4 regions of the Kluyvera sp. 142486 genome follow, and region 4 is predicted to be linked to each of the others. Evidence: predicted binding sites of a transcription regulator. Region 4 holds the regulator's gene; each other region holds the start of a gene.
The links. Region 4 encodes sigma-54, which starts transcription at its own class of promoters, with help from an activator protein. Its sites were predicted from a motif close to GTTGGCACANNTTTCGCTNT; they were not measured.
Positions count from the first base shown of each region.

Region 1: hydN (electron transport protein HydN) is a predicted target of sigma-54. The motif match lies at 3,245-3,264, and genes of this name have one in related genera.
Region 2: norV (anaerobic nitric oxide reductase flavorubredoxin) is a predicted target of sigma-54. The motif match lies at 2,577-2,596, and genes of this name have one in related genera.
Region 3: ACLGE8_RS13740 (branched-chain amino acid ABC transporter substrate-binding protein) is a predicted target of sigma-54. The motif match lies at 3,766-3,785, and genes of this name have one in related genera.

Region 1 covers NZ_JBKHUI010000016.1:93,044-98,966, reverse strand. The annotation lists gene ACLGE8_RS17510 (6-phospho-beta-glucosidase) at 1-402, opposite strand, end outside; gene ascF (PTS cellobiose/arbutin/salicin transporter subunit IIBC) at 422-1,879, opposite strand; gene ACLGE8_RS17500 (LacI family DNA-binding transcriptional regulator) at 2,142-3,155, shown strand; gene hydN (electron transport protein HydN) at 3,300-3,845, shown strand; gene fdhF (formate dehydrogenase subunit alpha) at 3,881-5,923, shown strand, end outside.
Region 2 covers NZ_JBKHUI010000016.1:84,234-90,156, forward strand. The annotation lists gene gutQ (arabinose-5-phosphate isomerase GutQ) at 1-929, shown strand, start outside; gene norR (nitric oxide reductase transcriptional regulator NorR) at 926-2,452, opposite strand; gene norV (anaerobic nitric oxide reductase flavorubredoxin) at 2,644-4,092, shown strand; gene norW (NADH:flavorubredoxin reductase NorW) at 4,089-5,222, shown strand; gene ACLGE8_RS17480 (HoxN/HupN/NixA family nickel/cobalt transporter) at 5,446-5,923, opposite strand, start outside.
Region 3 covers NZ_JBKHUI010000011.1:104,423-110,345, reverse strand. The annotation lists gene ACLGE8_RS13755 (ABC transporter ATP-binding protein) at 1-218, opposite strand, end outside; gene livM (high-affinity branched-chain amino acid ABC transporter permease LivM) at 215-1,501, opposite strand; gene ACLGE8_RS13745 (ABC transporter permease subunit) at 1,514-2,428, opposite strand; gene ACLGE8_RS13740 (branched-chain amino acid ABC transporter substrate-binding protein) at 2,508-3,629, opposite strand; gene ACLGE8_RS13735 (HAD family hydrolase) at 4,080-4,757, shown strand; gene ACLGE8_RS13730 (hypothetical protein) at 4,823-5,518, opposite strand; gene ACLGE8_RS13725 (PD-(D/E)XK nuclease family protein) at 5,729-5,923, opposite strand, start outside.
Region 4 covers NZ_JBKHUI010000006.1:150,665-156,587, reverse strand. The annotation lists gene npr (PTS phosphocarrier protein NPr) at 1-186, opposite strand, end outside; gene rapZ (RNase adapter RapZ) at 183-1,037, opposite strand; gene ptsN (PTS IIA-like nitrogen regulatory protein PtsN) at 1,071-1,559, opposite strand; gene hpf (ribosome hibernation promoting factor) at 1,615-1,902, opposite strand; gene rpoN (RNA polymerase factor sigma-54) at 1,925-3,358, opposite strand; gene lptB (LPS export ABC transporter ATP-binding protein) at 3,404-4,129, opposite strand; gene lptA (lipopolysaccharide ABC transporter substrate-binding protein LptA) at 4,136-4,690, opposite strand; gene lptC (LPS export ABC transporter periplasmic protein LptC) at 4,659-5,234, opposite strand; gene kdsC (3-deoxy-manno-octulosonate-8-phosphatase KdsC) at 5,231-5,797, opposite strand; gene kdsD (arabinose-5-phosphate isomerase KdsD) at 5,813-5,923, opposite strand, start outside.

The DNA of each region.
Region 1 (5,923 bases), on a different contig from region 4:
GTGGCACAGGGTGACCAGCGGCTCAATGCCGTACTTCTGGCACTCGCGGAACAGGTCGCGGTAGAAGGCGATGCCAGCTTCGTTTGGCGTCAGTTCATCGCCGTTCGGGTAGAGACGGCTCCAGGCAATCGAGGTGCGGAACACGGTAAAACCCATCTCCGCCATCAGCGCGATATCTTCTTTGTAGCGATGATAGAAATCGATCGCCTGATGGCTAGGGTAGAACTCGTCGTCGCGCAGGGTAAAGCGCTTCTCTTGCCCCAGCTTCACCGGCAGTCGGTTTACGCCGTGCGGAATCATATCCACGGTGGTCAGCCCTTTGCCGCCCTCAAGATAAGCCCCTTCGGCCTGGTTGGCGGCAATAGCGCCGCCCCAGAGAAAGCCTTGCGGAAATGTCGACATGCGTTACCTCGCTAAAAATTTATGAAATTCGTGCCGCCGCCGTACCGGCAGGCGCAGTGGCCTGACGTTTACGCGCCTCGGCGGCAGCCTCTTCGACGGGAATATCTTCAAAACCAAGAATCAGCGTCAGCACAAAGGAGAGCACCACCGCCAGCGCCATCACCCCAAACACCCAGACGATGGTCATCGGGTTAGCCGGGTCGAAGAACTGCACGCTGGTGAACAGCCCCGGTGCCGCCATGGAGTGGCTGGCAAGCCCGACGGCACCGGCAATGCCGCCGCAGATAAAGCCGCTTATCAGGCTGGCAATCAGCGGGCGTTTCAGACGAATGGCCACGCCGTACAGCGCCGGTTCAGAAATCCCGGCCAGAATCGCGGAAGCGGCGGCCGCCAGCGCGGTCTGACGCAGCTCCGGGTTTTTGGTTTTCCATGCCACCGCCAGCGACGAACCGCCGAGCGACAGGTTGGCGCCAATTTCCGACGGCATCACCATGCCCTCTTTGCCGGTTTCAGCGATGGTCTGAATAATGGTTGGCGTAAAGACGCGGTGCATCCCGGTCATCACCAGCAGCGGCCACAGCGCGCCCATAATGGCGACCGACAGCCAGCCGAGGTAGCCGTGTATGGTGTACACCAGCGCGGAGATGGCGCTACCGATCCAGATGCCAATCGGGCCGATCAGCAGGATCGCCAGCGGCGCGGCAATCAGCACGATCAGCATCGGCTTGAGGAAGTTTTTGGTGACCGCCGGGGTGATCTTATCGACCCAGCGTTCAATGTAGGAGAGGCACCAGGTCATCACCAGCGCCGGGATCACCGTGTAGGTGTACTTCACCGCCGTTACTGGAATATAGGCAAATTCGACGTGCTCGCCCTGGGCCGCTTTCGCCATCAGCTCAATAAAGCTCGGGTGCACCAGCACCCCGGCAATAGCAATTGCCAGCGACATATTGGTTTTGAACTTCACCGCTGCGGAGGCGGCGACCATCAGCGGCAGGAAGAAGAACGCGCCGTCGCCGATTACTGTCAGAATAGTGAGCGTCGGCGCGCCTTTAGGCAGCACGCCGGTCATTTCGAGGATCATCGCCAGCAGCTTGACCATCGATCCGCCGATAATCGCTGGGATCAGCGGCGACATGGTGCCGATCAGCGCGTCGAGGACCCCGGCGCCGATGCGGCGTAAGGTGAGCTTCGGTTTTCCTACCGGGGCGGCAGGCTGCAGGTTGCCTGGTAGCAGGTTTACCACCTCACGATAGGCCTGGGAGACGGTGTTGCCGATAATCACCTGGCACTGGTTGTCGTTACGCACCACGCCCAGCACGCCGCTGATGCCTTTAAGGCTGGCGCTGTCGACCTGCGTTTCATCTTTCAGTACAAAGCGCAGGCGGGTCATGCAGTGCGTGACGGCGGAGATGTTCTCCACGCCGCCAAGCGCGCCCACCACGGATTGCGCCAGAGCCGCATAGTTTTTAGACATCGGAAAATCCTGTTTTATCAGTAGGGTACTTATCGCTCATCGCCCGGTGTGGCGGGGTGATGAAACGTTGCATAGGAAACCGGTTCCACATAATATTCATGTGTTAATTTTGTTACATCAAGATCTAATTTTTGTTTTTGGTTAATTCGTGAAACCGATCACAGGAACTGGCGCTGGACAAAAAGCGCGCAGATCGGTGGTTGCTGAAAATAGCGAAACGGTGAAGTACACTGCTGGCAAATGATTTCTCAAAGGTATGACTATGACGACAATGCTGGAGGTGGCGCGACGGGCAGGCGTGTCGAAAGCCACCGTATCCCGGGTGCTCTCGGGCAACGGTTATGTCAGTCAGGAGACGAAAGATCGGGTGTTTCTGGCCATTGAAGAGAGTGGCTATCGGCCTAATCTTCTGGCGCGTAACCTGGCAACCAACAAAACCCAGACGCTGGGCCTGGTGGTCACCAACACCCTCTATCACGGGGTCTATTTCAGCGAACTGCTGTTCCACGCGGCGAGCATGACCGAAGATCACGGGCGACGCCTGCTTCTGGCGGACGGTAAGCACAGCGCCGAGGAGGAGCGAGATGCCATTCAGTACCTGCTCGACCTGCGCTGTGACGGCATTATTATTTATCCCCGTTTTCTGAGCGTCGACGATATTGACGAGATTATTCAGCAGCAACAGCAGCCGATATTAGTCATCAACCGTCGGCTGCGGCGAAATAGCAGCCATTGTGTCTATTGCGATCAAAAATCCGCCAGCCAGAATGCGGTGGAGCGGTTAATTAGCCTTGGGCATCGCGATATCGCCTTTATTACCGGCTCGCTGGATTCCCCTACCGGTATTGAACGCCTGTCCGGCTATAAAGACGCGCTGACGAAGCACGGCATTGCTGTGCGCAATGAGCTGATTGTGCAAGGGAAGTGGACGCCCGCGACCGGTGCCGCCGGGGTGGATGCACTGCTAGACAGCAAGGCTAATTTTAGCGCGCTGGTCGCCAGTAATGACGATATGGCAGTCGGGGCGATTAAACGTCTGCATGCACGTGGAATAAACGTGCCGCAGCAGGTTTCGGTGCTGGGTTTTGATGATATTACGCTGGCACCTTATATGATTCCGTCGCTCTCCAGCGTGCGCATACCGGTCACGGAAATGATTAAAGAGACTATCCACCGCCTTATATTCATGCTCGACGGCGGGGATTTTAAATATCAGCAAACCTTCCCCGGTGAACTGATTGAGCGTGAGTCCATCGTTCCGGGGCCGCACGCTTAGCGTCGTCATCTGTCATCGTCATTAGTGACGATGACAGCTTATCTCTCATCACTCGTCATAAAATCCCCTTAAAAAACAGCTAACTAAAAGTTGGCTCGAATAATGCATTCTCCCGCGAATTCACTGTCATTGCTGGAGAAGTTGATGAACCGTTTCATCATTGCTGATGCGAGTAAATGTATTGGCTGCCGGACATGCGAAGTCGCATGCGTGGTTTCCCACCAGGAAGATCAGGACTGCGCCGCGCTGACGCCGCAATCTTTCCTGCCCCGTATTCACGTTATTAAAGGCGTAGATGTCTCTACCGCCACCGCCTGCCGCCAGTGCGAAGATGCGCCGTGCGCCAACGTCTGCCCGAACGGTGCTATCAGCCGCGATAAAGGCTTTATCCACGTGATGCAGGAACGCTGCATTGGTTGCAAAACCTGCGTGGTGGCCTGTCCTTACGGTGCGATGGAAGTGGTGGTGCGCCCGGTGGTTCGTAACAGCGGCGCGGGCCTTAAAGTGCGCGCGGAAAAAGCGGAAGCCAACAAATGTGACCTCTGCTACCACCGCGAAGCCGGCCCGGCCTGTATGGAAGCCTGCCCGACTCACGCACTGTTTTGCGTTGACCGCAGCAAGCTTGAACAGCTGAGTGCGGAAAAACGTCGTCGCGCCGCGCTCGATAGCGCCGCGTCTATCTCTCTTTAATCATCCTTATTTCTCTTTTAACAGGTCTGTTACTGATGAAAAAAATCACGAGTGTGTGCCCTTACTGTGGCGCTGGTTGCAAACTGAAGCTGGTTGTCGACAACGGTAAAATTATCCGCGCCGAGGCCGCCGACGGCAAAACCAACCAGAATGAGCTGTGCCTGAAGGGCTATTACGGCTGGGACTTCCTCAACGATACCAAGCTGCTGACGCCGCGATTAACGCAGCCGATGATCCGCTATGAAAAAGGCGGCAAGTTCACCCCCGTGAGCTGGGATGAGGCGATTCGCTACACCGCGAAGCGTCTTGGCGATATCAAAGCCAAATTCGGGCCGCGCGCCATTATGACCACCGGGTCATCGCGCGGCACCGGCAATGAAACCAACTATGTGATGCAGAAATTCGCCCGTGGCGTGCTGCACACCAATAACGTCGACTGCTGCGCGCGCGTCTGTCACGGCCCATCGGTGGCCGGGCTTCAGGACGTGCTGGGTAACGGCGCGATGAGCAACAGCATCGGCGATATTGAAAACTCCCGCTGCCTGCTGGTCTTTGGCTACAACTGCGCGGACTCGCACCCGATCGTGGCGCGCCGCGTGATTAAAGCGAAAGACAAAGGGGCCAAAATTATCGTCTGCGATCCGCGTCGTATTGAAACCGCGCGCATCGCCGACCAGCATCTGCAAATGCGTAACGGCAGCAATATGGCGCTGGTGAATGCCTTCGCCCACGTGCTGCTGGAAGAAGATCTCTACGACCACGAATACGTTTCGCGCTACACCACCGGGCTTGATGAGCTGCGTGAAATCGTCAAAGACTACGCGCCGGAAGCGGTGGAATCCCTGACCGGCATCCCGGCCATGCAGGTTCGTCAGGCAATGCGCACCTACGCGGCCGCGCCGTCGGCGACCATTATGTGGGGCATGGGCGTGACCCAGTTCGGCCAGGCGGTTGACGTGGTGAAAGGGCTGGCAAGCCTGGCGCTGCTGACCGGTAATCTCGGGCGCGAAGCCGTTGGCGTCGGCCCGGTGCGTGGGCAGAACAACGTGCAGGGCGCGTGCGACATGGGTGTGCTGCCCAACCAGTTCCCGGGCTATCAGGACGTGGTCGATGCCGCCGTGCGCGAGAAGTTCGCCAACGCCTGGGGCATTGACGCCAGCCTGATGGACGACAAAGTCGGCGTGCGCATTACCGAGGTGCCGCATCTGGCTATCGAAGGGAAGGTGAAAGCCTACTACATCATGGGCGAAGATCCGCTGCAAACCGAGGCGGACTTAGGCCTGGTGCGCAAAGGGTTTGAAGCGCTCGACTTTGTGGTGGTGCAGGACATCTTTATGACCAAGACCGCCGAGCAGGCGGACGTGCTGCTGCCCGCCACCTCATGGGGCGAACACGGCGGCGTCTTCACCTGCGCCGACCGCGGCTTCCAGCGCTTCGAAAAAGCCATCGAACCGACCTATAACGTGAAGCGCGACTGGGAAATTATCAGCCTGCTGGCAAACGAAATGGGCTACCCGATGCACTACGACGATAACCAGCAAATCTGGGACGAAATGCGCGAGCTGTGCCCGCTGTTCTACGGCGTGACCTACGAAAAAATGGGCGAGATGGGGCACGTGCAGTGGCCCTGCCCGACGCTCGATCACCCGGGGACCCCGTATCTGTACGGAGGCAATCAGTTCGCCACGCCGGATGGCAAAGGCCACCTGTTCGCGGCACCGTGGCGTGCGCCAGCCGAAACGCCGGACGCTGACTTCCCGCTGGTGCTCTGCACCGTACGCGAGGTCGGGCACTACTCCTGTCGTTCAATGACCGGCAACTGTGCGGTGCTGCAATCGCTCGCCGATGAGCCTGGCTTTGTGCAGATGAACCCGCAGGATGCCAACCTGCTTGGCGTGCATGATAAGCAGTTAGTGTGGGTCTCCTCACGTCGCGGCAAGGTGATTAGCCGCGCCAGCGTCAGCGAACGCATCAACCATGGCAGCGTTTATATGACCTACCAATGGTGGATTGGCGCCTGTAACGAACTGACCCAGGATAACCTCGACCCTATCTCGAAAACGCCGGAAACCAAGTAC
Region 2 (5,923 bases), on a different contig from region 4:
TGTTACTGGAACTGCAGGAAGCAAGCCGCCTACCCGACCGTCTTGACGAGACCTTTGTTCAGGCCGCCAACGCCATTCTGAACTGCAAAGGAAAATTGATTGTTTCCGGGATGGGCAAATCCGGCCATATCGGCAAAAAGCTGGCAGCCACCTTTGCCAGCACCGGCACTCCAGCGTTCTTCGTCCACCCAGCGGAAGCGCTGCACGGCGACCTGGGCATGGTGGAAAGCCGCGACGTGATGCTATTTATCTCCTACTCCGGCAGCGCCAAAGAGCTCGACTACATTATTCCGCGCCTGAAAGAAAAATCCGTGGTGCTGCTGGCAATGACCGGCAAAGCCAACTCTGCGCTGGCGCAGGCGGCCGATGCCGTGCTCGATATTTCCGTTGAACGTGAAGCCTGCCCGATGCATCTTGCGCCAACCTCCAGCACCGTCAACACGCTGATGATGGGCGATGCGCTGGCGATTGCCGTGATGCAGGCGCGCGGCTTTAACGAAGAAGATTTTGCCCGCTCCCACCCGGCTGGCGCGCTGGGCGCTCGCCTGCTCAACCGCGTTCACCACCTGATGCGTCAAGAGAGCGATGTCCCTCAGGTCACCGTTCACACAAGCGTAATGGATGCGATGCTGGAACTCAGCCGCACCGGTATGGGAATGGTGGCGGTCTGCAACGAACAAAAGCAGGTTCAGGGCGTGTTCACCGATGGCGATCTGCGTCGCTGGCTGGTGAGCGGCGGTTCGCTGGCTGATTGCGTTAACGACGCGATGACCAAGGGCGGCGTGACCCTGCACGCTCAGGCCCGCGCCGTCGACGCCAAAGAACAGCTGATGAAGCAGAAAATCAGCGCCGCCCCGGTTGTCGATGACAACCACCGACTGGTCGGCGCAATTAACCTACAAAACTTCTACCAGGCCGGGATCCTTTAATCCTTCAGCCCCAGACGCTTCGCCAACCGGTGCAGGTTGGCGACGTCTGTCTCCAGCGCCCGGGCGCTTGCCGCCCAGTTGTGATGATGCGTTTCCAGTGCCTGACGAATCATCTGCCGCTGAAAATGCTCGGTGGCGTCGCGCAGATTGTTAACTGCCGCCACAGGGGTCGCCGCCGTCTCCACCACCGCCGCTGTCGGCGTACCTTCCTGAAACGCAAAGTGCTTCGCCTCCAGCACCACCTCGCCGTTACTGCGCGTGGTTGCCCGTGCCAGCACTACCGCACGGTGTACCGCATGTTCCAGCTCGCGCACGTTACCCGGCCAGCCGTAGCTTTGAAGATGCGCCCGCGCGCCGCTGCTTAATATGACTCGCGACAATCCAAGCCGCAGCCGACACTGCTCGCAGAAGTAGCCTGCCAGCAGCACCACGTCGTCCCCACGTTCGCGCAGCGGCGGCACGGAAAGCGGGAACACGCTCAGGCGATGGAACAGGTCGGCGCGGAAGTTACCCGCCAGCACCTCTTCGCGCAGGTCGCGGTTGGTGGCGGCCAGCACCCGCACATCGACGCGCAGGCTGCGGTCATCCCCCACGCGCTGGATATCGCCATACTGCAACACGCGCAGCAGCTTGGCCTGCAGCGCCAGCGACAGCTCACCAATTTCATCTAAGAACAGCGTGCCGTTGTCGGCCATTTCAAACTTGCCGCTGCGGTTGCTGATAGCGCCGGTAAACGCCCCTTTGACGTGCCCAAACAGCTCACTCTCGGCCACGCTCTCCGGCAGCGCAGCGCAGTTCAGGTACACCAGAGGGCTGACCGCGCGCGGCGAGCCCTCATGAATCGCTTTTGCCACCAGCTCTTTCCCGGTGCCGGTTTCACCGCTTATCAGCACGTTCAGGTCGGAAGCGGCAACGATCTCAATCTCTTTTTTCAGCTGCGCCATGCCCGGCGACAGGCCAATCATCTGCGTCTCTTTCACCTGCTCGAAGTCGGTCGGCGCGCCCGGCAGCATATTCTGGCTTTCAAGCTGCTCAATCAGCAGCGCGTTGCTAAGCGCCCCCGCCGCCAGCGCGGCAATCAGCCGCAGCTCTTCATCGCTGAACACATCGAACTGGTCCGGCGACATGCCGTCGAGGGTCAATGCGCCAATCAGGTTCTGCCCAGCAAACAGCGGCAGCCCGATACAGGCGTGGACCTTCAGGCTCTCCTGGCCGGGGATCAGACCATCGTACGGATCGGGCAAATCGCTATCCGCCGGGAAACGCACCACGTCACCCGCGCGGGCAATGGCTTCAAGGCGCGGGTGCCCTTCGAGGGTAAAACGCCTGCCGAGCACGTCTTTCGCCAGCCCATCAATCGCCAGCGGAATAAATTGCCGCGCGTCGTAGCGCAGCAGCGCCGAGGCATCGCACTCCAGCACCTGGCGAAGCGTGGTGATCAGACGCTGGAATCGGTCCTGATGGCCGACGCCGCGCTGGAGTTCAATGGCGATGCCCGCCAGCACATCAACGGAAAAGCTCATGGCGTACCTCTTACAGTCATTTTGACAATGCATGATGTCATATTGACAATATTAAGCATAGTCATTTTGACTAACGATAAAGGAGTATAAATTAATTAAATCAATAAAATCAATTAATTAAAAAGTTGGCACGCAACCTGCAATTAGTAATACATCTTTTTTGAAAAAACGCTGAATTAATTGAGGTTGCTATGTCTATTCTGGTTAAAAATAACATTCATTGGGTTGGTCAACGCGATTGGGAAGTGCGTGATTTCCACGGTACCGAATACAAAACGCTGCGCGGCAGCAGCTACAACAGCTACCTTATCCGTGAAGAGAAAAACGTCCTGATTGATACCGTCGACCATAAATTCAGCCGTGAATTCGTGCAGAACCTGCGCGGCGAAATCGACCTGGCCGATATCGACTACATCATCATTAACCACGCTGAAGAAGACCACGCCGGTGCGCTGACCGAGCTGATGTCGCAGATTCCGGATACCCCAATCTACTGCACCGCCAACGCCATTGACTCCATCAACGGCCACCACCATCACCCAGAGTGGAACTTCCACGTGGTGAAAACCGGTGATAGCCTGGACATCGGTAACGGCAAACAGCTGATCTTCGTTGAAACCCCGATGCTGCACTGGCCTGACAGCATGATGACCTACATGACCGGCGACGCGGTGCTGTTCAGTAACGATGCCTTCGGCCAGCACTACTGTGACGAACGCCTGTTCAACGACGAAGTTGACCAGACCGAACTGTTCGAACAGTGCCAGCGCTACTACGCCAACATCCTGACCCCGTTCAGCCGTCTGGTGACGCCAAAAATCACCGAGATCCTCGGCTTTAACCTGCCGGTTGATATGATTGCCACCTCCCACGGTGTGGTATGGCGTGAAAACCCAACCCAGATCGTCGAACTGTATCTGAAATGGGCGGCGGACTATCAGGAAGACCGTATCACTATCTTCTACGACACCATGTCCAATAACACCCGCATGATGGCGGATGCCATTGCCCAGGGGATCAACGAAGTTGACCCGAACGTAGCGGTGAAAATCTTCAACGTCGCCCGCAGCGATAAAAACGAAATTCTGACCAATGTCTTCCGTTCTAAAGGCGTGCTGGTTGGAACTTCAACCATGAACAACGTGATGATGCCGAAAATTGCCGGTCTGGTGGAAGAGATGACCGGCCTGCGCTTCCGCAACAAACGCGCCAGCGCCTTTGGTTCTCACGGCTGGAGCGGCGGCGCGGTTGACCGTCTGTCTACCCGTTTGCAGGATGCCGGCTTTGAAATGTCTCTGAGCCTGAAAGCCAAATGGCGCCCGGATATCGACGCGCTGGAAGTCTGCCGCCAGCACGGCCGTGAAATTGCCCGTCAGTGGGCGCTGGCTCCGCTGCCAGAAGCCACGGCTAAAGCAGACGCGGTGAAAGAAGCCTGCGCCTGTGCCGCCGCTGCCGCCGCCGACCTTGGCCCAAGCATGCAGTGCAGCGTGTGCCAGTGGGTTTACGACCCGGCAAAAGGCGAACCAAATCAGGACGTCCAGCCAGGTACCCCGTGGAGCGAAGTCCCGGACAACTTCCTGTGCCCGGAATGTTCATTAGGGAAAGATGTCTTTGACGTGATGGCGACGGAGGCAAAATGAATCATGGCATCGTGATCATCGGCTCGGGCTTTGCGGCTCGCCAGCTGGTGAAGAATATTCGTAAGCTCGACGCGGGCGTCAAACTGACGCTCATCGCCGCCGACAGCATCGACGAGTACAACAAACCGGACTTAAGCCATGTGGTGAGCCGGGGGCAAACCGCCGCCGACCTCACCCTGCAAACCGCAGGCGAGTTCGCCGAGCAGTACAACCTGAATCTGTTCCCGCAGACCTGGGTGACAGGCATCGACGCCAACGCGCATGTGGTGAAAAGCCAGAATCATGAGTGGCAGTACGACAAGCTGGTGCTGGCAACGGGCGCGTCAACCATCGTGCCGCCGGTACCGGGCAAAGAACTGATGCTGACCCTCAACAGCCAGCAGGAGTTCGGGGCCGCGCAGAGTACGCTGCGCGACGCCCGACGCGTACTGATTATCGGCGGCGGCCTGATTGGCAGCGAGCTGGCGATGGACTTTAGTCGCGCCGGAAAAGCCGTCACCGTGGTGGATAACTCCGCCAGCGTGCTGGCCTCGCTGATGCCGCCGGAAGTGAGCAGCCGGTTGCAGCATCGCCTGACCGACATGGGCATTCATCTGCTGCTGAAATCTCAACTGCAGTCGCTGGAGCAGACCGCCACCGGCATTCGCGCCACCTTTGACCGCGACCGCCACGTCGAGGTTGATGCGGTGGTGGCCGCCACCGGCCTGCGCCCGGAAACGGCGCTGGCGCGGATGGCGGGCCTTGAAATTAACCGCGGCGTGAAGGTCGACAGCACCCTGCGCACCAGCCACCCGGATATCTATGCGCTGGGCGACTGCGCGGAGATCAACGGTACCGTGCTGCCGTTCCTGCAGCCGATTCTGATGAGCGCGATGTGCCTGGCGAAAAACATTCTCGGCCAGTCCGGTGAGCTGAAGCTGCCGAACATGCTGGTGAAGGTGAAAACGCCGGATCTGCCGCTGCATCTGGCCGGGGAAACCCGTCGTCAGGATTTGAACTGGAAAATTGAAACCCGCGCCGACGGTATGCTGGCGCAAGGCTATGACGAAGGCCAGCAGCTGCGGGCGTTCGTGGTTAGCGAGGAGCGAATGAAAGAGGCCTTTGGTCTGTTGAAGTCGCTCGCCAGTTAAGCCGTAAACTCTCTGTCCACTGTATGACTTAACCTCAAGCGCAAGGAAGCGCTCATGTCTGATTTTAGCCCCGCTGCCCCGGGGCTTTTTTTGTTTTTGCGCTCAGAGCTTCCCCGGCGGCGCTGCGCTTGGCCGGGCTACAGGCTGAATGTAGGCCGGATAAGGCAACGCCGCCATCCGGCAACCAGCTCCATTCAGCCTGATGGCGCTACGCTTATCAGGCCTACCGCACCACCAGCGCGTCATAGTTGCGCCAGCGGTAGTTCACCATCGACACCAGCCAGCACAGCGCGAACAGGCCAATCACCACAAAGCCCGCGTTGCCGAGGTTATCGCTCAGCATCGACACACCGCTCCAGATGCCGCCGGTCAGGTCGAACTTATCAATAATCAGCCCCAGCGCTTCCAGCCCGCCGATAAACAGCGCCACCACCACGGAAGCACCGGTAATGGTCATGTTGTAGTAAAGCTTACGCTGCGGCTTGTTGAAGGCCCAACCGTACGCGCCCACCATCAGAATATTATCCAGGGTGTCGACCAGCGCCATGCCGCTCGCGAACAGCGCCGGGAAGACCATAATCGACCACATCGACATCCCGCTCGATGCGCTGGCGGCAGAGATGCCCAGCACGCCAATTTCGGTGGCGGTATCAAAACCGAGGCCAAACAGGAAGCCGACCAGGTACATGTGCCAGCTCTTG
Region 3 (5,923 bases), on a different contig from region 4:
TTGGTGGTTTTATTGCGGGTATTGAACAGAATGTTACCGCCGGAAGCTTTATAGAAGCCGGTCAGACAGTTAAACACCGTGGTTTTCCCCGCGCCGTTCGGGCCAATCAGCGCGGTAATTGACCCACGTTTAACCTCAAGGTTAACGTCGTTCAGCGCCTTAATACCGCCAAAATGCATCATCAGATGCTCAACGCTCAGAATCACGTCCTGGCTCATGGCGCAACTCCTTTACGCACGGCAAAGCCGCTGCGGTTGATGCGAATCAGGCCACGCGGCCGCCAGATCATCATTACCACCATCAACACGCCAAACAGCAGCACGCGATATTCGGCAAAGCTACGCAGCAGCTCCGGGGTAACGGTGAGCACAAATGCCGCCAGCACCACGCCGATGGTCGAGCCCATGCCGCCCAGCACTACGATAGCGAGGATCAGCGCCGACTCAAAGAAGGTGAACGAAGTCGGGTTGACGAACCCCTGATAGGTCGCGAAAAACACTCCGGCGATTCCCGCCGTGGAAGCGCCGAGCGTAAACGCCGACAGCTTCACCAGCACGTGGTTAAGCCCCATCGAACGACAGGCGATCTCATCTTCCCGCAGCGCTTCCCACGCGCGGCCAATCGGCATGCGGGTTAAACGATGCTTGATGTAAAGTACCAGCAGCACCACCAGAACCAGCACCGCATAGATAAAGATAAACTTCATATTGGGGTTGTAGGTGAGATGGAAAAACTCGTGGAACGGCACGCCGCCCTCTTTGGCCCGACGGCCAAACTCGAGGCCGAAAAAGGTTGGAGGCGGCGCCGATACGCCGTTTGGGCCGCCGGTAAAGCTCAGCCAGTTGTTGAGCACCAGGCGGATGATTTCGCCAAACCCCAGCGTCACGATAGCCAGATAGTCGCCGTGCATCCGCAGCACCGGGAAGCCGAGCAGTGCGCCGGCGGCGGCGGCCATCAGCGCCGCAATCGGCAGCATCGACCAGAAGCCCAGCCCCAGATACTGATATCCCAGCGCCAGCCCATAAGCGCCAATGGCATAGAAGGCGACGTAGCCAAGATCCAGCAGCCCCGCCAGCCCGACGACGATGTTCAGCCCCAGGCCGAGCAGCACGTAGATAAGCCCGAGGATCGCCACCGTCAGCACATATTTAGTCGCCACGAACGGGAAGCAGACCGCCAGCGCCAGCATCAGCGGGATAACCCAGCGCATGCTGCTTTTATAGTCCGGCGAGCGAACGTAAACCCCAGCGCTATCGCCTTCAAACCGCGCGCTGAAACGCCTGCCCACGGTAGTCATCGACAGCGCGCTTAAGGCAAAACGCCCTATCATCACCGCCGCGACAATCCACACCAGGCGCTGACCGTTAAAGTTGAAGCTGTAGCCGTCCAGCACCACGCCGACGATGGGGCCAAAGATAATCAGCGCCACCAGGCCTGCGAAAATCGTATCCAGCACGCAGCGCTTGAGAGAAATACCGTCGTGTACGGCCGTTGAATGCATCATGTTCGGCTCCTACACTTTGGCGACAATTGGGCGGCCAAGCAGCCCCTGCGGACGGAAAATCAGAATGACCACCAGCAGACCAAAGGAGAAGACATCCTTATAGTCGGTGTTCACCAGCCCCGAGAATTGCGCCTCGGCCACACCTAGCAGCAACCCGCCAAGCATCGCTCCCGGCAGCGAACCAATGCCCCCCAGCACCGCGGCAGTGAAGGCTTTGATACCGATAATAAACCCGGCATAGAAATCAAAAGTGCCGTAGTTCATGGTGATAAGCACCCCAGCCAGCCCCGCCATCGCCGCGCCGATAACGAACACCAGCGAGATAATCCGGTCGGTATTAATGCCGAGGATGGACGCCATTTTGCGATCCTGCTGTACGGCGCGGCACATGCGCCCAAGGCGGGTATGGCCGATTATCCAGGTCAGCAGCAGCATGCCCGCAAACGAGGCCAGCAGAATAAAGACTTTGGTATAGGTTATCTGCACAAAGCCTTCGCCAATATGCAGACGCAGCACGCCGTCGAGCATCGTCGGCACGCCCTGCTGGCGCGGACCCTGGCTGATTTGTGCGTAGTTTTGCAGGATTAACGACATGCCAATAGCGGAGATCAGCGGTGCCAGGCGCGTGGAGTTACGCAGCGGTTTGTAGGCGATGCGTTCAATTGTCCAGCCATAAACCCCCGTCACCACGATGGTAAACACCAGCGTGCCGAGGATCAGCAGCGGAAAAGAGTGCAGACCAAAAAAGGAGAGCAGCGCCAGACCGATGGCGCAGAGATAAGCCGATATCATATACACTTCGCCGTGCGCGAAGTTAATCATACCAATAATGCCGTAGACCATGGTGTAACCAATGGCTATCAATCCGTAGACAGAACCCAGCGTCAAGCCATTGACTAACTGTTGCAGAAAGAATGTCTCCATCATCGCTCACTCGTGTTGTGTCATCTATTATTGAGCGCCGGTATGGATTCATACCGGCACTGAGCGTGATTCCGTCCCGTTACTCGACTTCCTTGTACTTGCCCTGGTCATCCCATTGGTAGACCACATAATCCGAGACTTTCAGGTCGCCTTTGCTGTCCCAGGCTTTTTTGCCCATCACCGTTTCCACCGGATTCACTTTCAGCCAGGCGCTGGCTTTCGCGGAGTCGGCTCCACCGGTGGCTTTGAACGCCGCAGCAATCGCCTGAATAGAGGCGTAGGAGTATAGGGTGTAGCCTTCTGGCTCAAACTTGTTGGCGCGGAACTTCTCGATAACCGCTTTGCCGTCCGGGATCAGGCGCGGGTCTTTACCGAAGGTCATATAGATGCCCTTGGTATACTGTGGCCCGCCCGCAGCGGTGACCATCTCTTCGTTGACGATACAGTCGCCGGAGAAGAATTTCGCCTGCACGCCCTGCTCACGCATCTGGCGCACCAACGGGCCCGCTTCCGGGTGACAGCCACCGAAGAAAACCACGTCCGGTTTCTGCGCGCCAATCTTGGTCACCAGGGCGTTGAAGTCTTTCTCCCCGCGTGACAGACCTTCGTACATCACATCCTTGACGCCACGTTTTGCCAGCGCGGCGCGGGTGGCATCCGCCAGCCCCTGACCGTAGGTGTCTTTATCGTGGATGATCACCACGCGCTTGGCCTTCAGCTTATCGATGATGAAATCGCTGGCGACGCCGCCCTGCTGGTCATCACGGCCGCACATACGGAACATATCGTTCATCCCGCGTTCGGTGATGAGTGGGTTGGTGGAACCAGGGGTAATCGCGAGCACGCCTGCATCGTTATAAACCTCTGAGGCAGGCATGGTGGAAGACGAGCAGAAATGGCCGACGACGGCCTGGACTTTATCCTGATCGACCAGGCGGTTGGCCACCGACACGGCCTGTTTAGGTTCGCAGGCGTCATCCCCCTGCACCAGCTTAATTTTCTCACCGTTGATCCCACCGGCAGCGTTGATGTCCGCTGCCGCCTGGGTGGCGCCATGCCAGTATTGATCGCCATAGGTGGCGTTTGGCCCGGTAAACGGCCCTGCCACGCCAATCACGATATCGGCCTGGGCGGAAAACGCCGTCACCAGACACCCTGCCAACACAAGAGAAAGCGGACTTTTTATAAATTTCAGCGACATTATTATCTACCTTAGCAAAGAGGTTTATGCGTAACGGTGTGAAGCCGAACGACTGGCGCGAGCACCAAACAACGACATCCTGACAATATCCTGCTGATAACGGCGAGGTTTCCTTACGCTTTTCAGGCCAAATCATTAAGCAAAATGGTTGCCAACTTTACGCACCCTTGCCTGGAATTTGACAGTTTTGAGTATAGAGCGCGCGGGTCAAGCCTCTGCCTCGGCGCGGTGAAATTACGGCTGGGATCACATCTCGTTAACAATAAAGTACATAAATAATGCAATAGTCACGCTTTGTGCATTTTTGTAGCAAATTGCTTGGTTTATGTTACGTGATGGTGCAAAGGGGGATACGTTGCGCTGACGGCGTGCAGAGAAAACGGGGCATATTTTGCTTCCACTATGGCTAGTGGTAACATTTTATCTATACATACCAGCGCGAGAAAAATAATGACGATAATCGAGGCCGATAAACAGATCCTGTCCGTTTTTGACTTTGACGGTACCCTGACCCGGCACGACAGCTTCATCCCCTTCCTGAAGTTCGCCTTCGGTCGTCGTAAATTCGCCCGCAAAATGCTGCGTCTCGTTATCCCGTCACTGCAGTGTTTTCGCCGCCGACTGACTCGTGATGAGCTTAAGGAAGTGCTGATCACCACCTTCCTCGCCGGTTGCGACGAAAAATGGGTACAGGACAAAGCGGAAGCCTACTGCCAGCGCACCTGGAAAAAACTGATGCGCCCGGCCGGGCTGATGGCGGTAGCAGCAGAACGCGCATCCGGCGCCGAAGTGACGCTGTGCTCCGCCTCGCCGATGATCGTCCTGCGACCTTTTGCTGAAAAGCTGGGGATTAAGCTGATAGGCACCGAGCTTGAGAGCAAGGACGGCGTGTTGACGGGCCGGATCGTCGGCCATAACTGCCGATGCATCCATAAAATCAATCGCCTTGAGGCTGTTTATGGCCCGCTCAACCGCTATCACCTCCGCGCCTGGGGAGATACGCGCGGCGATTATGAACTGCTGGCCACCGCCAGCGATGCGCACTGGCAGCATTTCCAGCCCGGCTGGTCACGCAAGAAAAACCCGATTGCACGCTTTCGTAGCGAGTTTATGAAGGATTTGACCTGAGGGATTTGCCTAAGCGTCCTGATTCGGTTTTTGGGTACATAACTCCCCGGCATGATATAGGGCAATCAGCTTCGGCTGTGCCCTTCACGGTTAAGCAATACGTCAGGGAATAGCGAGCTTGCTACGCCGATCAAAAGATATTCCAGAAACGTTAATCGTGTTGGGCCAAACTCGGGCCAGATACCGACATCATTTTTATTCCACGCTTTGCACCAGAACCAAACATCCTGCTTTAGCTGCGGCCTTTCCGAGGGATATGAAACAAACAGACGTTCAGCCCAGTGCTGATACTTTAAGGTCACGTATTTAGCATCGTGTCCCGGCAGCACAGAAGCGCTCAGATCGCCGATATGGTACTGGTAGTTATCTCCCCATCGGGCAAATTTGTCTTTTACGCGGGCGATATCTTTAATATTGGCGGACACCGGATTACTGCGCCCTTTTGACTCCGCTTTACCGATATAGAGCGGCATGACATCGTCGTTCTGGCGGGTAAACATCATATAAATAAGTCCGTCGAACTGCTCGCCGGCGTTAGAAATATCATCGATAAGGATGTTGGTCTCGGTGATTACCTTTTCTTCCATCGATAAACTTCGCGAGAGAATACTCCTGGATGCGGTTTTGCCTATCTGGCGAATCCGCACGACAGATTCGTGGTCTAAATCGAAGAGCGGCGCACTGTTTTCAATTATGTTCTGATCGCGACAGAAAGCATCCCATAATGCTTTACGCTGCCCTACTGCATGCGGATCAATCATCTTTGCATCACCGTCGTGGCGTTATTATCAGACTATCGCTGGATGGTATCATTTTGCAGGTAATTTGGGTTGGGAGAATCAGAGGAACAAGCTGTTGAATGATTGCCCTCAAAGTATCGTTTTCGGGCAACCGTTTCTGTCTGTGAAGCAATATTGTCGCGAGAATCAAGAAATATGAGCATTCAGATGGTTATTAAACACTCACCGCCGCTACGCCCTGATGCGTTCATCTACCCACGTAGTCATATCTTTCAGAAGAATCATTGCATCCTTTTTACTGTGCGTATTACCCCAGAAACTCAACTCAAGAAGCTGTCCCTTGCTCGTGATTGAGACGTCGTAATCTTCTGGGCTGGCCGTTGGAATAAAACTCCCGGTGCTTAGCGCAAGCCTCACTTCTTCTTT
Region 4 (5,923 bases):
CTGACGGCCTTTGGCAGAGTCCAGCATCAGCAGCGCAATCACGCTATTCGCCTCCGCTTCGGTCCCTTCATCGTTACGCAGTAGAACCTCAGCGTCGAAATTTTGCATCAACTCAAACAGCTTCATCGCCGGGCGGGCGTGCATGCCCAGCTTATTGGTTATCTCAACGGTCTGCTTTACGGTCATGATTTGCGTTTTTCCAGCGTCCGATGACGAGACTGCACGTTCTTGCCGCGCGAGCGGAAGTAGTCAGCCAGCTGTTCGGCAACGTAGACCGAACGGTGTTTACCGCCGGTACAACCAATCGCCACGGTCAGATAGCTACGGTTATTGGTTTCCAGCATAGGTAACCATAGCTCAAGATAGCTGCGTGTTTGATAGATAAAGTTGTGAACTTCCGTGTGCCTGTCAAGGAACGCGGCTACCGGTTTGTCCAGGCCGGTCATTGGACGCAGCTTAGGATCCCAGTGTGGGTTCGGCAGGAAACGGACGTCGAAGACGTAGTCGGCGTCAATCGGAATGCCGTGCTTGAAGCCGAAGGACTCGAACACCATCGTCAGCTCACGCTCGCGTTTGCCCAGCAGGCGAGTACGCAGCATTTCCGCCAGTTCGTGAACCGACATCTCGGAGGTATCGACGATAAGGTCGGCGCGAGAGCGCAGCGGCTCCAGCAGGTTACTCTCTTCATCAATGGCGCTTTCCAGCGACAGATTCTTACTGGAGAGGGGGTGTAGGCGGCGGGTGTCGCTGTAGCGGCGAATCAGGGTGTTGCGATCGGCATCAAGGAACAACAGTTGCGGGGAGAAGTTATCCGGCAGGTTTTCCATGGCCCGCTCAAAGATTTCCGGTGATTCGGGCATGTTACGCACGTCGATGCTGACGGCGGCCGATATTTCCCGGTCGGCGAGCGTTTTTGCCAGTTCTGGCAGCAGCACGACCGGCAGGTTATCGACGCAGTAAAAGCCCATATCTTCCAGCGCGCGCAAGGCGACCGATTTTCCCGAGCCTGAGCGGCCGCTGACGATCATCAGTACCATGTACCGTTTCTCCTCAGTACGATGTGATGTCCACTATGCATCATCGTGAGTTTCCGTATCGGTGATGATTTGATACAGCTCTTCGTCGCTCTGCGCGGCGCGCAGACGACGGCAAATGGTTTTATCCGCCAGACGTTTTGCCACCAGGGACAGCGTGTGCAGATGGGTTTTGGTCTGGTCTGCCGGCACCAGGAGCGCAAAGAGTAAATCGACGGGCTGATTGTCGATAGCATCAAAGGCGATCGGGGTTTCCAACTGCACAAACACACCAACCGCGCGCAGCGTATCTTCTTCCAGCTTGCCGTGAGGAATAGCGATACCGTTACCAATACCGGTACTGCCCATCTTCTCGCGGGTCAAAATAGCTTCAAAGACCACCTGCGGAGGCAGGCTCAGCTGTTTTGCCGCCAGCTCGCTGATGATTTCCAGCGCACGCTTTTTACTCTGACAGTGCACAGCACTGCGGGTACATTCCTGGTTAAGGACATTGCTCAGTTGAAGAGCCGAATCGTTATTTGTCATAATTTCACCTAAGCATCGCCCGGTATGCGGGCATATCGGGCGACTGCTCGGACAATCAATGTTGTTTTAGTTTGTCTTTATGCTTGTTTAACTGTCTCGCCAGTTTGTCGATCAAACCGTCGATGGCGGCGTACATATCCTTGCCTTCCGCGCTAGCATGAAGTTCGCCCCCGTTAACATGCAACGTTGCATCCGAGATGTGCGTCAATTTCTCCACCTTCAACACAATGTAGACCTGATTGATCCTCTCGAAATACTGTTCGAGCTTAACGAATTTCGTATTCACAAATTCGCGCATCGCATCGGTAATTTCGACGTTGTGTCCAGTGATGTTGAGTTGCATAGTGTCTTCCTTATCAGTTGTGTCAAACCAGCTGTTTACGCTGGTTAGACGGCGGAATGGATAAAGACTCTCGGTACTTTGCAACGGTACGCCGTGCCACCATGATACCCTGTTCAGAGAGCATGGTGGTCAGTTTACTGTCGCTCAGTGGTTTTGCGGGGTTCTCCGCGGCAATTAATTTCTTAACCAGCGCGCGAATCGCCGTGGAAGAGGCTTCGCCGCCGCCCTCGGTACTCACGTGACTGGAGAAGAAATACTTAAGCTCGAAAATGCCTCGTGGGCTATGCAAATACTTTTGCGTGGTAACACGCGAAATCGTGGACTCGTGCATCTCGACGGTCTGGGCGATATCCGCCAGTACCATCGGTTTCATATACTCTTCGCCGAGATCGAAAAAGGCCTGCTGCTGTTCAACGATGCAGCGGCTGACCCGCAGCAGCGTATCGTTACGGCTCTCAAGGCTCTTAATCAGCCATTTTGCGTCCTGCAGGTTGCTGCGGATAAACTGGCTGTCGGCGTCGTTACGGGCGTTGTTGCACATTCCCGCGTAGTGTTGGTTGATCTGCAGACGCGGAATGCTGTCGGCGTTCAGCTCAACGACCCAGCGATCGCTCACTTTGCGCACCAGTACGTCGGGGATCACATACTCCGGTTCGCCGGTCTGGATCGATTGACCCGGGCGCGGATCCAGTGACTGAATCAGATCTACCGCCTCTTTCAACACGTCCTCTTTCAGTCGCGTGACGCGCATCAGCGAACGGAAATCATGGTTGGCGAGCAGATCGAGATGATCGCTGATAATCAAACGGGCTTCAGCGATACGCGGCGTAGTGGGGGAGAACTGGGAAAGTTGGATCAGCAGGCAATCGCGAAGATCTTTGGCGGCGACGCCGACCGGATCGAAGCGTTGGATCCGTTTGAGCACGGCTTCCACTTCATCAAGGCCAACCTCTTCGTCGCCAATGCCTTCAAGAATGTCTTCCACCGTGACGGTGAGGTAGCCGGTATCGTCCACCGCGTCGACTATCGAGGTGGCAATCGCCCGGTCAGTATCGGTGAACGGCGTCAGCTCAACCTGCCACATCAGATAATCCTGAAGCGACTGGGTAGTTTCACCCTGATAAACCGGTAATTCATCGTCCTGATAATCAGCGCCGGTCCCGGAAGGGGTTCCGGCGGTGTAGATTTCATCCCAGCTGGCGTCGAGCGGCAACTCTTCGGGCATATCGGGCTTTTCCAGCGCATCGACGCTGTCCAGCGTTTCGTTATCGACGGTTTCCTGAGTCTCTACTTCTTCGTGAAGATCGGTTTGCTCAAGCAGGGGGTTGCTCTCCAGCGCCTGCTGGAGTTCCTGCTGAAGTTCCAGCGTAGACAGTTGCAGCAGACGGATTGCCTGCTGCAGCTGTGGCGTCATGGCAAGCTGTTGGCTGAGCCTTAATTGCAAACCTTGCTTCATGTTCAGAACGAATATCTCCCGCTAACGTCGTAAACCACTACCCTATCAGAGTCTGAAGTCTTCCCCAAGATACACGCGTTTAACATGTTCGTCTTGTAGGATCTCCTGAGGGGTACCGTGGGCAATCAGGTGCCCCTGGCTGACGATATAAGCGCGTTCACACACGGCCAGCGTTTCACGTACGTTGTGGTCGGTGATCAGCACGCCAAGGCCGCTGTCGCGGAGGTGTTCAATGATGCGTTTAATATCGATAACGGAAATCGGGTCAACGCCGGCAAACGGTTCATCCAGCAGGATAAATTTCGGGTTTGCCGCCAGCGCGCGGGCGATTTCAACACGGCGACGTTCACCGCCGGAAAGCGCCTGGCCAAGGCTGTCGCGCAGATGCTCGATGTGGAACTCTTCCATCAACTCTTTGGCGCGGTCTTCACGCTGTTCGTTGCTCAGATCGTCACGGATCTGCAGCACCGCCATCAGGTTGTCGTAGACGCTCAGACGACGGAAGATGGAGGCTTCCTGCGGCAGATAGCCGATACCGCGACGCGCGCGGGCGTGCAGCGGCAGCAGGCTGATGTCTTCATCGTCGATGATGATATTGCCGGCATCACGCGGAACGATCCCTACCACCATGTAGAAGGTGGTGGTTTTGCCCGCGCCGTTTGGCCCAAGCAGACCCACAATCTCACCGGAATTCACGGTCAGACTGACATCTTCCACCACGCGGCGGCCTTTGTAGGCCTTCGCCAGATTTTTTGCAGTTAATGTCGCCATAACGAATTAGTTACTCTTCTTCTGTGCCGGAACCTGGTCCTTGGACTTGTCCTGCAGCTGCGATGGAACCAGCACGGTGGTTACGCGTTTACCTTTGTCGCTAAACGCCTGCATTTTCTGCTCTTTGACCAGATAAGTGATCTTGTCGCCTTTGATGTTGCTATCCAGTTGCTCAAGGTAAGCGTTGCCGGTCAGCACCACGAAGTCATTTGCCAGCTCATAATGCATTTTCGAGGCGCGGCCTTTTACCGGCTTGCCGTTGTCCTGCATCTGGTAGAAGGTGGCCGGATTACCGTAGCCGTCGATGACTTCTTTGCCTTTCTGGTCAGCCGGACGTGTCACGACGACCTTATCGGCGTTGATTTTGATACTGCCCTGGGTCACCACGACGTTACCGGTGAAGGTCACGATGTTGCCCTGCATATCCAGCGACTGCTGATCGGATTCGATATGAATCGGCTGATTGGTATCGCCGGTAAGCGCCATTGCCGGCAGGCTGGCGGCCAGCAAGGAACCGGCAAGTGCCAGCTTAAGGCTGAGTTTGTTTGTTCTGAATTTCATAAGAGGTTCTAACCTTTTCAATCAGCTCGGCGTTTTTGCTGCGTAAATTGCCGCGCATTTTCAGGCCGCTGGAATTAAATGTTGTTCCGTATAACGTCACCAGATCGTCAGAGGAAACGTCCTGAGTCGTCAGGTTCACCTGGGCATTATCCGTAGTAATCTTACGCAGTTGTGCGTCTTCTGTCAGCGCGTTGATTTCAACGTGTCCATAGAGATACAGCATGCGGTCATTAGTGAGTTTGGCTTTATCTGCTTTAATCGACCAGGTCGGCACCTTGCTGGTGTCATAGGTTGTCAAAAACGGGTGGGTAAACCATGACAACGCCTGGTCGGAAAAATACTCCACGTGCTCGGCAATTAACCGGTAGCTGAGCGCGCCCTCGGGGCTGTACACCACGGTATCGGTATGTTCGCTTTGGTAGGTTGGATCGTTTGCGTTAACGACGGCCTGGCTGCTGTCGTCTTTATCGGCCAGGTTCAGGCCGATCAGGACAAGCGCAACCAGCGATAACACAATGATAACCCAACGTCTGGTTTTACTCATATCGATTGCCCTTTGGCTTCTTCCAGCTTCCCTTGCGCCATTAGCAGCAGGTCGCAGACTTCACGAACCGCACCGCGACCGCCCGCAATACGCGTCACGTAATCGGCTTTCGGTAACAGCAGAGGGTGCGCATCCGCGACGGCGATGCTAAGACCAATTTCGGCCATCACCGGCCAGTCGATCAGGTCATCGCCAACGTAGGCAACTTCATCCGGCTGGAGATTCAGTTTTGCTATCAGCTCGCGGTAGGCGATCAGTTTATCCGACTGCCCCTGGTAAAGATGGGTGATGCCGAGCGTGGCGCAGCGGTCTTCTAACAGTTTAGCCTTTCGCCCGGTAATAATCGCCACGTCGATATCTGAGGTGAGGGCGCAGCGCACGCCGTAGCCGTCGCGGACGTTAAAGGCTTTCAGCTCTTCACCGCTGTTGCCCATGTAGATAAGGCCGTCAGAAAGCACCCCGTCAACGTCGAGGATCAGCAGGCGGATTTTCTCCGCCTTCGCCATAAATTGTGGACTCACCGGGCCATAACAGGTGGCGACCGATGCGACAGCATTACTCATTCTTTATATCCTTGATTACACTACGCCTGCGCGCAGTAGGTCGTGCATATGTATCACACCTAGCAGATGGTCGCCATCGGCAACCAGCACGCAGGTAATATGACGGGATTGCATCAGATTCAGCGC